DNA from 3 places in the Streptomyces sp. NPDC001922 genome. Region 1 is predicted to be linked to each of the others. Evidence: riboswitches for the same ligand, from Rfam matches in the RefSeq annotation. Region 1 holds a riboswitch; each other region holds the start of a gene.
The links. Region 1 has a riboswitch for cobalamin ahead of ACFYYR_RS30250 (ribonucleoside-diphosphate reductase subunit alpha). Riboswitches for the same ligand answer to the same signal wherever they lie in the genome.
Positions count from the first base shown of each region.

Region 2: linked by a shared signal. The riboswitch ahead of ACFYYR_RS21355 (cobalamin biosynthesis protein) and the one ahead of ACFYYR_RS30250 (ribonucleoside-diphosphate reductase subunit alpha) in region 1 are both predicted to bind cobalamin.
Region 3: linked by a shared signal. The riboswitch ahead of ACFYYR_RS07545 (CbtB-domain containing protein) and the one ahead of ACFYYR_RS30250 (ribonucleoside-diphosphate reductase subunit alpha) in region 1 are both predicted to bind cobalamin.

Region 1 covers NZ_JBIASV010000020.1:74,943-78,178, forward strand. Annotated here, with positions in the region: gene ACFYYR_RS30250 (ribonucleoside-diphosphate reductase subunit alpha) at 1-1,431, opposite strand, end outside; cobalamin riboswitch at 1,580-1,711, opposite strand; gene ACFYYR_RS30255 (thioesterase family protein) at 1,910-2,287, shown strand; gene mctP (monocarboxylate uptake permease MctP) at 2,413-3,236, opposite strand, start outside.
Region 2 covers NZ_JBIASV010000011.1:61,325-64,560, reverse strand. Annotated here, with positions in the region: gene ACFYYR_RS21360 (cobyric acid synthase) at 1-690, opposite strand, end outside; gene ACFYYR_RS21355 (cobalamin biosynthesis protein) at 687-1,670, opposite strand; cobalamin riboswitch at 1,834-1,965, opposite strand; gene ACFYYR_RS21350 (hypothetical protein) at 2,174-2,410, opposite strand; gene ACFYYR_RS21345 (anion permease) at 2,428-3,236, opposite strand, start outside.
Region 3 covers NZ_JBIASV010000003.1:446,117-449,352, reverse strand. Annotated here, with positions in the region: gene ACFYYR_RS07550 (CbtA family protein) at 405-1,202, opposite strand; gene ACFYYR_RS07545 (CbtB-domain containing protein) at 1,216-1,443, opposite strand; cobalamin riboswitch at 1,478-1,643, opposite strand; gene ACFYYR_RS07540 (histidine phosphatase family protein) at 1,714-2,325, shown strand; gene ACFYYR_RS07535 (GNAT family N-acetyltransferase) at 2,447-2,989, opposite strand; gene ACFYYR_RS07530 (ArsR/SmtB family transcription factor) at 3,074-3,236, opposite strand, start outside.

The DNA.
Region 1 (3,236 bases):
CAGCCGCTCCCAGTCCATCTCCCCGTCCGCGCCCAGGTGGGCGCCCAGGTTCACCGAGCCGAGGTTGCAGACGGCGGTCTCCCCGTCGTCGGTGACCTCGAGGATCTCGGTGCACAGGTTCGAGGAGTGGATGACCCGGCCGGGCTCCGCGGTCTGGTTGGCGGCGCGGTTGGCGGCATCCTTGAAGGTCATCCAGCCGTTGCCGGTCTGCGCGAGGGTGCGCATCATCCGGGCGTACAGCTGGCGGGCCGGGACCGCGCGCTGCGCCAGCCCGGCGGCCTCCGCGGCCCGGTAGGCGGCGTCGAACTCGTCGCCCCACAGGTCGACGAGCTGCGGCACGTCGGAGGGGGAGAAGAGCGACCAGTCGGCGTCGGCCTCGACCCGGCGCATGAACTCGTCCGGGATCCAGTGGGCCAGGTTGAGGTTGTGGGTGCGGCGCGCCTCCTCACCGGTGTTGTCGCGCAGCTCCAGGAACTCCTCCAGGTCCGCGTGCCAGGTCTCCAGGTAGACGCAGGCCGCACCCTTGCGCCGGCCGCCCTGGTTGACCGCGGCGACCGAGGAGTCGAGGGTGCGCAGGAACGGCACGATGCCGTTGGAGTGCCCGTTGGTGCCCCGGATCAGGGAGCCGCGGGAGCGGACCCGGCTGTACGGCAGGCCGATGCCGCCCGCGTGCTTCGAGAGCCGGGCGACCTGGTGGTAGCGGTCGTAGATGGAGTCGAGCTCGTCGAGCGGGGAGTCCAGCAGGTAGCAGGAGGACATCTGCGGGTGCCGGGTGCCGGAGTTGAAGAGCGTGGGGGAGCTGGGCAGGTAGTCCAGCCGGCTCATCAGCCGGTAGAGCGCGGCGACCTCGTCGACGGCGCGGTCCGAACCGTCCTCCGCCAGCCCGCAGGCCACCCGGAGCATGAAGTGCTGGGGCGTCTCGATGACCTGGCGGGTCATCGGGTGGCGCAGCAGGTAGCGGCTGTGCAGCGTGCGCAGTCCGAAGTAGCCGAAGCGGTCGTCGGCGCCGTCGGCCAGCGCGACCTCGACGAGCGTGTCGAGCCGGGAGGCGTGGGCGCGGACGAACTCCGCGGTCCGGTCGGCGATCAGACCCTCGCGGTGACCGGTGGCGACCGAGGCGGAGAAGGAGACCGCGCCCTGGCTCGCGGCCTCGTCGGCGACCGCCCGGGTGAGCAGGCGCGCGGCGAGCCGGGAGTACTCCGGGTCCTCGGCGATCAGGCCGGCGGCCGCCTCGGTCGCCAGCTCCCGCAACTCGGCCTCGTCGGAGCCCGCGTGGCGGCCGCGGAGCGCGGCGGCGGCGACCCGGCCCGGGTCGGTCGCGGGCAGATCGGCGGTGAGGTCGGTCAGGGTACGCAGCAGCGCGGTGCCGGGGCCGTCGGCCTCCGTCACCGGTGCGGCGGCTGAAGCCGGATCGGCGGGCGCGATGGTCACGTGGTGCTCTCCCTCGCTCGGCTGGGGCCGCACGGACGGACACGACGGGCGCCGAACGGGCACACCTCACCCCGAACAGGGCAGCGCACCGCGCAGCGTCCACCGGCCCAACCCGCGAGGCCCGGACGATTTCGTCGCCCGGTTCGGTCGATCCGGGCAGGCTGACGGCAGGTCTTCGGACTTGGAAGTGTGCATTTCCAGCGCATTCATACCGTTGCGGGACAGTTCCGGATTCACACCGGATTCCCCTGCGACGACAGCGAGCAAGAGCATACATCTTGTGTCGCGGTCCGCACGCAACACCACATCTTGTGTCAGGGGTTCGGGTGGTGCGCTTTGCAGGGGAACAGATGTGGTAACGGCGCCGAGGCCCTGGGGGACGGGGCAGCGCGTCCCGCGGGCCGTCCGGATTCCCATTCGGGATCGCTCGCGGATCACCCGCCGGGGTCACCCCGGCGCGTCGGTTAGCCTGTCCGGCATGACGTTGAGGACCGGCGCGCGGGGTTCCGCGGAACGCACCGTCAGCGAGGCCGACACCGCTGCGGAGTTCGGCAGCGGCGACCTCCCGGTCCTCGGGACCCCGGGCCTGCTGGCCCTGCTGGAGGCCGCCACCGTCGACGCGCTCGCGGGCGCGCTGGAGCCCGGCCGCACCTCGGTCGGCACCCGGGTCCAGGTCGACCACCTCAAGGCCTCACCGGTGGGGACGACCGTGACCGCCACGGCGGAAGTCACCTACCTCGACGGCCGGTTGGTGCGGTTCACCGTGGCCGCCCAGGACGGAGCCGGCCGGCTGCTGGCCACCGGTGAGATCACCCGGGTGATCGTCGACCGCGACCGGTTCCTGGCCCGTCTCTGAGGCCCGGCGTCCGCCGACGCCGTCCGCTGCCCGGCCCCGCTCGCGGCGCTCCCGGACACGCCGACGGGCCGCCGCCCCCGTGTGGGAGGCGACGGCCCGCAGGCTCTCGTGACCGGCCGGCCGGGTCAGTGCCCGCCCGGCGCGCCCGCGGTGGCCGGCGGCAGTTCGGTCTCCACGCCCGGTTCGCCCGCGTCCGCGGTGTAGTCGGCCGCGGTGGTCTCGTCGATGCCGTCGGGCGCCTTCACCGCCCGCAGCACGACGGTGAGCACCACCGTGACGAGGGCGTTGAGGACGAACGCGGTGAGGCCGATGTAACCGATCTCACCGATCCCCGGGATGGCGTCCGCGCTGCCGCCGAAGTGCTTCTGTGCCGGATTGGTCGGACTCGGCACCCCGTACGCCGCGAGGGTGCCGTAGATCATGCCGACCGCCCAGCCGCCCAGCAGCGCCCAGCGGTGGAACCACCGGGTGAACAGGCCGCCCACCAGGGCCGGGAACGTCTGGAGGATCCAGATGCCGCCCAGCAGCTGGAAGTTGATGGCCACGGTCTTGTCCATGGTGAGGACGAAGACCAGCGCGCCGACCTTCACCAGCAGCGAGGCGAGCTTGGAGACCTTGGTCTCCTGCGCGGGCGTCGCGTCCGGCTTGAGGAAGTCCTTGTAGATGTTCCTCGTGAAGAGGTTGGCGGCGGCGATGGACATGATGGCCGCCGGAACCAGCGCGCCGATCCCGATCGCCGCGAAGGCCACGCCCGCGAACCAGGCCGGGAACATGTTCTCGAACAGCTGCGGAATGGCCAGCTGGCCGTTCTTGACCTCGATCCCCGCGGCGATCGCCATGAAGCCGAGGAACGCCAGCAGCCCCAGCATCAGCGAGTACAGCGGCAGGATCGTGGTGTTGCGGCGGATCACCTCACGGCTCCGGCTGGAGAGCGTCGCCGTGATCGAGT
Region 2 (3,236 bases), on a different contig from region 1:
CAGGCCGGGCTCCAGCAGGGAGACGTCCCCGCGGAACTTGTTGACCAGATAGCCGGAGACCAGCGCCTGGTCCTCCCGGGCGAGCAGCGCCGTCGTGCCGAAGAACGAGGCGAACACCCCGCCGCGGTCGATGTCCCCGACGACGACCACGGGCAGCCCGGCCGCCCGGGCCAGGCCCATGTTCACGATGTCCGTGCGCCGCAGGTTGATCTCCGCCGGACTCCCCGCTCCTTCACAGATCACCGCGTCATACGTGCCCCGCAGCTCCTCCAGGCACTCCACCACGGTCTCCAGGAGCTGCCCGCGGTCGGTGTACCGCCGCTGCCGCCCCGGCGTGCCCGAGGCGTCCCCGAAGTAGCCCCGGGCGCTCATCTCCCCGACCGGCTTCCCCAGCAGCACCACCTGGCTGCTGCGGTCGCTCCCGGGCTTGAGCAGCACCGGGTTCATCAGGGCGCTCGGCTCGACGCGGGCGGCGGCGGCCTGCATGGCCTGCGCCCGGCCGATCTCCGCGCCCTCCCGGGTGACGAACGAATTCAGCGACATGTTCTGCGCCTTGAACGGCGCGACGGACACCCCCTTGCGGGAGAGCCACCGGCAGATCCCCGCGGTGACCACGCTCTTCCCGGCGTCGGAGGTGGTTCCGGCGACGAGCAGCCCGCCGCCTCTCCGGTGTGCGTCCGGCCCGTTCATCCGCTCCCCCTTCCGGCGGCCGGGCGCCGCGGGCGGCTCCGCACCAGGCCGCCCGCGACACAGAGCGCGAGGGCCAGGGCGTTGACGCGCCGGGACAGCCGGACCGCGCGTTCGATGTCCGGCACCGCCACCGGACGGTTCTCCCCGCCGAGCACCGGCCGGTGTTCGACCCGGCCGCGGTAGGCCAGGGTGCCGCCCAGACGGACGCCGAGCGCCCCCGCGAAAGCGGACTCGACCGGTCCGGCATTGGGGCTGGGGTGCCGCCGGGCGTCCCGGCGCAGCACCCGCCAGGCGCCCCGCGGATCCGGTCCGGCGAGCACCGCCAGCGCGGCGGTGAGCCGTGAACCGGGGTAGCCCGCCACGTCGTCCAGCCGCGCCGCGGCCCAGCCGAACCGCAGATGGCGCGGCGACCGGTGGCCCACCATCGCGTCGAGGGTGTTGACCGCGCGGAAGCCGACGAGGCCGGGCACTCCGGCGACGGCTCCCCACACCAGGGCGCCCACGACCGCGTCGGAGGTGTTCTCGGCGACCGACTCGACCACGGCGCGGGCGATCTGCTGCCCGTCCAGGGCCTGCGGATCCCGGCCGCACAGATGCGGCAGCCGCTCGCGGGCGACCTCCAGGTCCCCGGCGGCCAGCGCGCCGCCCACGGCACGCGCCTCCCGGCCCAGCGACGTCCCGCCCAGCACCGCCCAGGTGGCGGCGGCGGTCAGCCCGGCCGTGGCGGCGGGGGAGCGGCGCAGCGTGCGCGCGAGTACGGCGGCGGCCGCGGTGGCGCCGCCGGCGAGCAGGGCGGTGTGCAGTGCGCCGGCCCCGCGGTGGTCGCGCCAGAGCCGGCGCTCGACGGCCGCGGCGGTCCGGCCGAACGCGGCGACGGGGTGACCGCGCCGCGGGTCACCGAGAACCAGGTCGGCGGCGAAGCCCAGGGCGGTACCGAGGCCGGCCGCGCCCGCGGCGGCGAGTCCGTGTCGTCCCCTCACCGTGCGATCCGTCCCCTCCGGGCGTGATGGGCACGCATCGGATCAGCCGGCCGTCGCGCCTCGGCGGGAACATCCGGGAACGGCTCTTGGCGTACGGGAACAGCCGGGCATCGCGATCGTCCTCACTCAGGGTCCGCGCCCTGGCTCGACGTACCGGCGGTGAGAGTCTCCTGGCTCCCGGATCGGCGCGTCCCCCGGCCTTCCAGCCCGTCGGTGCGGGCCGTGACATCTCGGGTGGGGGTGCGCTCCCCGGTGACAGTGGCGGGACCGCGCCGGACTTGCACCGGCTTCCTCTCCTGCCGCCGTTGGGCCCCGGCAGTCCACCACGGGCCGCGAAGGCCCGTCAACTTGCGCTTGACCTGCGACGGGAGAGTGTGCCGCGGCCCACAGCGGGCGGCCGGGCCCTCCTCGGGCGCACACGACGATCCGCCGGGCCGGACGGCGCGGCGTGCGCTGTCCGGCCCGGCGGACCGGTTGCGGGCGGGGCCGTTCGCCCCGGCCCGTCAGGAGACGATCAGGTGGATGCCGTACGCCACGGCGGCCAGGCACAGGCCGTAGCAGACGTAGGCGCCGGTCCGGGCCAGGGAGCCGGGGGCGGACACCGCGGCGGTGCCGTCCGGCTGGGTCCGCGTCCGGCGGGAGGTGCCGACGATGCCGAGGGTGAACAGGCCCACGAGCGCGACGGTCACCACGAGGCTGACGCCGAAGACCTGGCCGAGAGCTGCCCAGTCGATGTTCATGACGATGGGTTCCTTACCTAGACCGTGACCTTGGCGGCGGACTGGCCGGCCTGCGCGCTCTGCGGGGCCGTGCCCTGCGCGGCGACGCCGGCGACCGGGGCGCCGGTGGCGGCGTCGGACGCCTCACCGGAGACCGCGGAGCCGACCGGCGGCGGGGAGACCGTGCGGAGGGCGGCGGTGACGACGCCCGGCGGCTCGGTGGCCGCGGTCTCGTTGACGTTGGTGTGGTCCACCGGCTTGCGGCGGGACAGCGCCCAGATGGCGCCGCAGGCGACGAGCGCGAGGACGGCGACGGCGGCGACCCCCCAGGTGCCCTGGCCGGCGAGGAGCGCCGCGGCCGCCGCGACGAGACCGGCGGCCGGAAGCGTGAGACCCCACGCGGCCACCATGCGGCCCGCGGTCGACCAGCGGACGACCCCGCCCTTGCGGCCGAGGCCGGAGCCCATGACCGAGCCGGAGCAGACCTGGGTGGTGGAGAGCGCGAAACCGAGGTGCGAGGAGGCGAGGATGACGGTCGCGGCGCCGGTCTGGGCGGCGAAGCCCTGCGGCGGCTGGATGTCGGTGAGGCCCTTGCCCATGGTGCGGATGATCCGCCAGCCGCCCAGGTAGGTGCCGAGCGCGATGGCGACACCGGACGAGACGATGACCCACATCGGCGGGTCGGCCTGCGGGGCGAGCGCGCCGCCGGTGATCAGCGCCAGGGTGATGACACCCATGGTCTTCTGCGCGTCGTTGGTGCCGTGCGCCAGGGAGACCAGCGCGGCGGAGGCGATCTGTCCGGCGCGGTAGCCCTTGGCGGTCTCCTGCTCGTCCTGGTTCCGGGCCA
Region 3 (3,236 bases), on a different contig from region 1:
GTTCCCCCGTGGATCGGTCTGCTTCAGTCGGACGCAGCCTCACGCGCGCCCCGTCAAGATCATCTTCGAGGGTCGGGTTGACGTTCCGCTAACGGATGGCTAACGCAGTGCAACAGCGCTCCGCGGCGCGCCTGCCCCCACCGCCATGACGGGCGCATCGCAACAAACCGTGCCATCGCACGAACAGGCTTTGTGGCCGAGTGGTTGACGCGACGTGAGTCCTCGGAAGTGAGGCGCAGGCCGCAGGTCCGCGCGCCTACGGGCACACGCCCGCGCCCGCCGACGGTCGGCCGCGGCTGCGGCAGGCCCCTTTGCGCGGGATGGCGGCACGCGCCGTGGCCCCGCTCGACCTCAACAGGTCGGCGGGGCCACGGTCGTGTCCGGTGTGCCGCGCGGCAACGCGGTCAACCAGCGGCGGGAACGTCCCTGGCCGCCTGCTCGGTTCGGGGCAGGCCCGGCATCAGCAGGCGCTGGGCCAGTGTTCCGAAGGCGACCGCGAAGGCCGTCCACAGCACGGCCTGAACGGCCAGTGAGGCCAGTCTGAACTCCCACAACAGGGCCGCCGGGAAGCTCGGTTTGACCGCGTCCTCGTTCGCGGGCAGGAACACGAACGCGACAGCCGTTGCGAGGACGAAGCCCGCCCCTGCGACGAGTGTGGCGTTCCAGTTGCCCAGGCGGGGCGCCAAGCGGCGGCCGACGATGATCGCAGCGATGCCCAGCAGGACGCTGAGCAGGATCATCAGGAAGAACAGCGTGGTGCGCTTCCCGATCGTGTCCGGATTGCCCACCGCAGGAGGTGTGGCGGGGTACTTCAGGAACGGCACCAGATACACGGTGGTGAAGGCGGCCGCCGCGGTGAGCGCGGCAGTCGCCCGCGGGGTGAAGCGGCCGATGCGTCCCAGGACGAAGCAGAACGCGAGGGAGGCGATGCCGCCCAGCGCCACCCCGTACACCAGGACACCGGTGGCCAGGCCGGCGGTCGACTGCACCGACCGGCTGACCGGGGCCTCCTCCTCTTCCTCCGCTGCGGCCGCACCATGGCCGGCGTGGGCCTCGTGGGCGGCTTGGGCCTCTTCGACGGCGATGGAGGCGTCAACGGACGGTTCGCCGAGACCATAGGCCACGGCGAAGGCGCACAGGGCGGCGACCAGGCCCGCGAGCATGCCACGGACCAGGAGATTTCCGATTCTTGAGGCGTGCACGTGTCGTCGCCCCTCAGTGGCAGGGGAAGCCGAGCAGATGACGCCCGTCGTGCACCCACTCGTGCACCCCGGCGCCGGAGAAGACGGACGTGGCGCCCTGCTCCGCGCCGACGAAGTACAGCGCGACGAGCATCAGGAGGCCCACGAAGACGGCCCAGGGGAGTACCGCACGGACGGGCAGGGACTGCGGTGCGGGAAGGGAAGGGGCGGAAACGGCAGCAGAGACAGTGGCCTCGGCCATGGCGGAACCTCCTTGAGGGAACACGCGTCCCATACGGTGGTGCATGACGACGGTCCGCGGGTCTGACTCACCGGGCGCCCGCCCCGAGGGGCGTGCGCCGCAGCACACAGTGGCGCGACCGTGCCGGATTCACACCGGCTTCCGTCTCGCCGTCGTCGAGTGATGGAGAATGTCGCGGTGACCGTACCGCGTGTAGCACTTTCGGCCAAGGGCGTGAGGCGCGACTCACGTTCGTGCGCCCCTTGGAGCGGGCTCACGTAGGGTGCGCCGATGACAGTTCGGGTCACTTTGATCACACCTGCGACGAGCGAGGCGCTGCGCGGTGTCCGCTTCGACGACGACAGTCCGCTCGACCCCGAGGCCTTGGCACGCACCGAGGCCCTGGCGGGCGCAGTCGGCCGGGATCTGCCGGCGTTCGCCTCACCCTCGCTGCGCTGTCGCCGCACCGCGGAGGCCCTCGGACTGGCCGCGGAACCGCTGGCCGCCATCGCGCCCTGTGACATGGGGCGCTGGCGGGGACGGACCCTTGACTCGGTCGCGGCCTCCGAGGAGGAGGCTGTCATGACGTGGCTGACCGATCCGGCAGCCTCGCCGCACGGGGGAGAGCCGCTGCGGCAGTTCCGTGAACGGGTCGGTGCCTGGCTGGATTCACTCGACGACCGGAGCGGGCGCATCGTCGCCGTCGCGGAACCGGACATCGTGCGCGCTTCCCTGGTCCACGTCCTCTCCGCGCCCGACCAGGCCTTCTGGCGTTTCGACGTCCGCCCGTTGCACGCAACCGATCTGAGCGGCCGACGCCGGCGGTGGAATCTCTCGGTCGGCCGGCCGCTGACTCACGACGGTGATGCTCGGACGGACCCCGGGGTACCCCCGACGACCTGAAGGACGAGCGAGCGAGTCGGGTGCCCTGGGCAGGCGCGGCCGGACGGCCGGTCAGGTGTCGTCCGGGAATGCGGCGGCCGATCCCTGGGAGGAGAGGCGGCAGCCAAGGCTGCCGCCTTTCCTACAGGGGCTGGAGGGCCATCAGGACCTCGTCGCGGTCGTCGCCGGGGGACAGGCGCAAGGCGCCGGGCCACCGGCCGATCTCCTTCCAGCCGAGCCGTCCGTAGAAGGTCTCCAGCCCCGCACCGCCGCGGGCGGCCAAGTGCAGTTGTTCCAGGCCCATCTCGTCCCGCGCCACCCGGCGGGCCTCCTCCATCAGTGCGGCACCGATGCCGCGTCCGCGGACCGCGGGGTGGGTCTGTACGTGGTGGACCGTCCCCCAGTGCGCGGTGAGGCGGAAGGTGTCGCGGCGTATGGTCAGCCAGCCCACCGGTTCCCCTTCGGCCCAGGCCACCAGGAGGCGGGAGGTGTCCGCCGACAGGCCTGCGACGAGGGTGTCCAGGGCGGGGGCGGCGTGGTGGGTGTCGATGGGCGGGAAGGGGAAGCCGGCCGCGCCGCCGGCGTTGGTGACGTCGACCCAGCAGTCGAGCAGCGCCTGCCGGAGCCATGGGTCGAGGTCGTGGGGGGACACGGCCTGACGGATGTGCAGGGAGTCGGTGGTCATCCGGGGAGTCTTGCAGGCCCCCCTGACACCGGCATCGGTCCGACACCGCCCCCGGTGAGCGGCCCGGCGTCGGCTGCAACCGCCCTAGTCGTGCGGTGCCAGGTGTCCGAGCTCGTGGTCCGCGACGCTGAGGGCCTCCGTGACCAGGCGCTTGAGGTGGCCGTGCTGCAGTCGGTAGACGACACGGCGGCCGTCCTTGCGGGTGGTGACCAGTCCGGCCAGGCGGAGCTTGGCGAGGTGTTGGCTC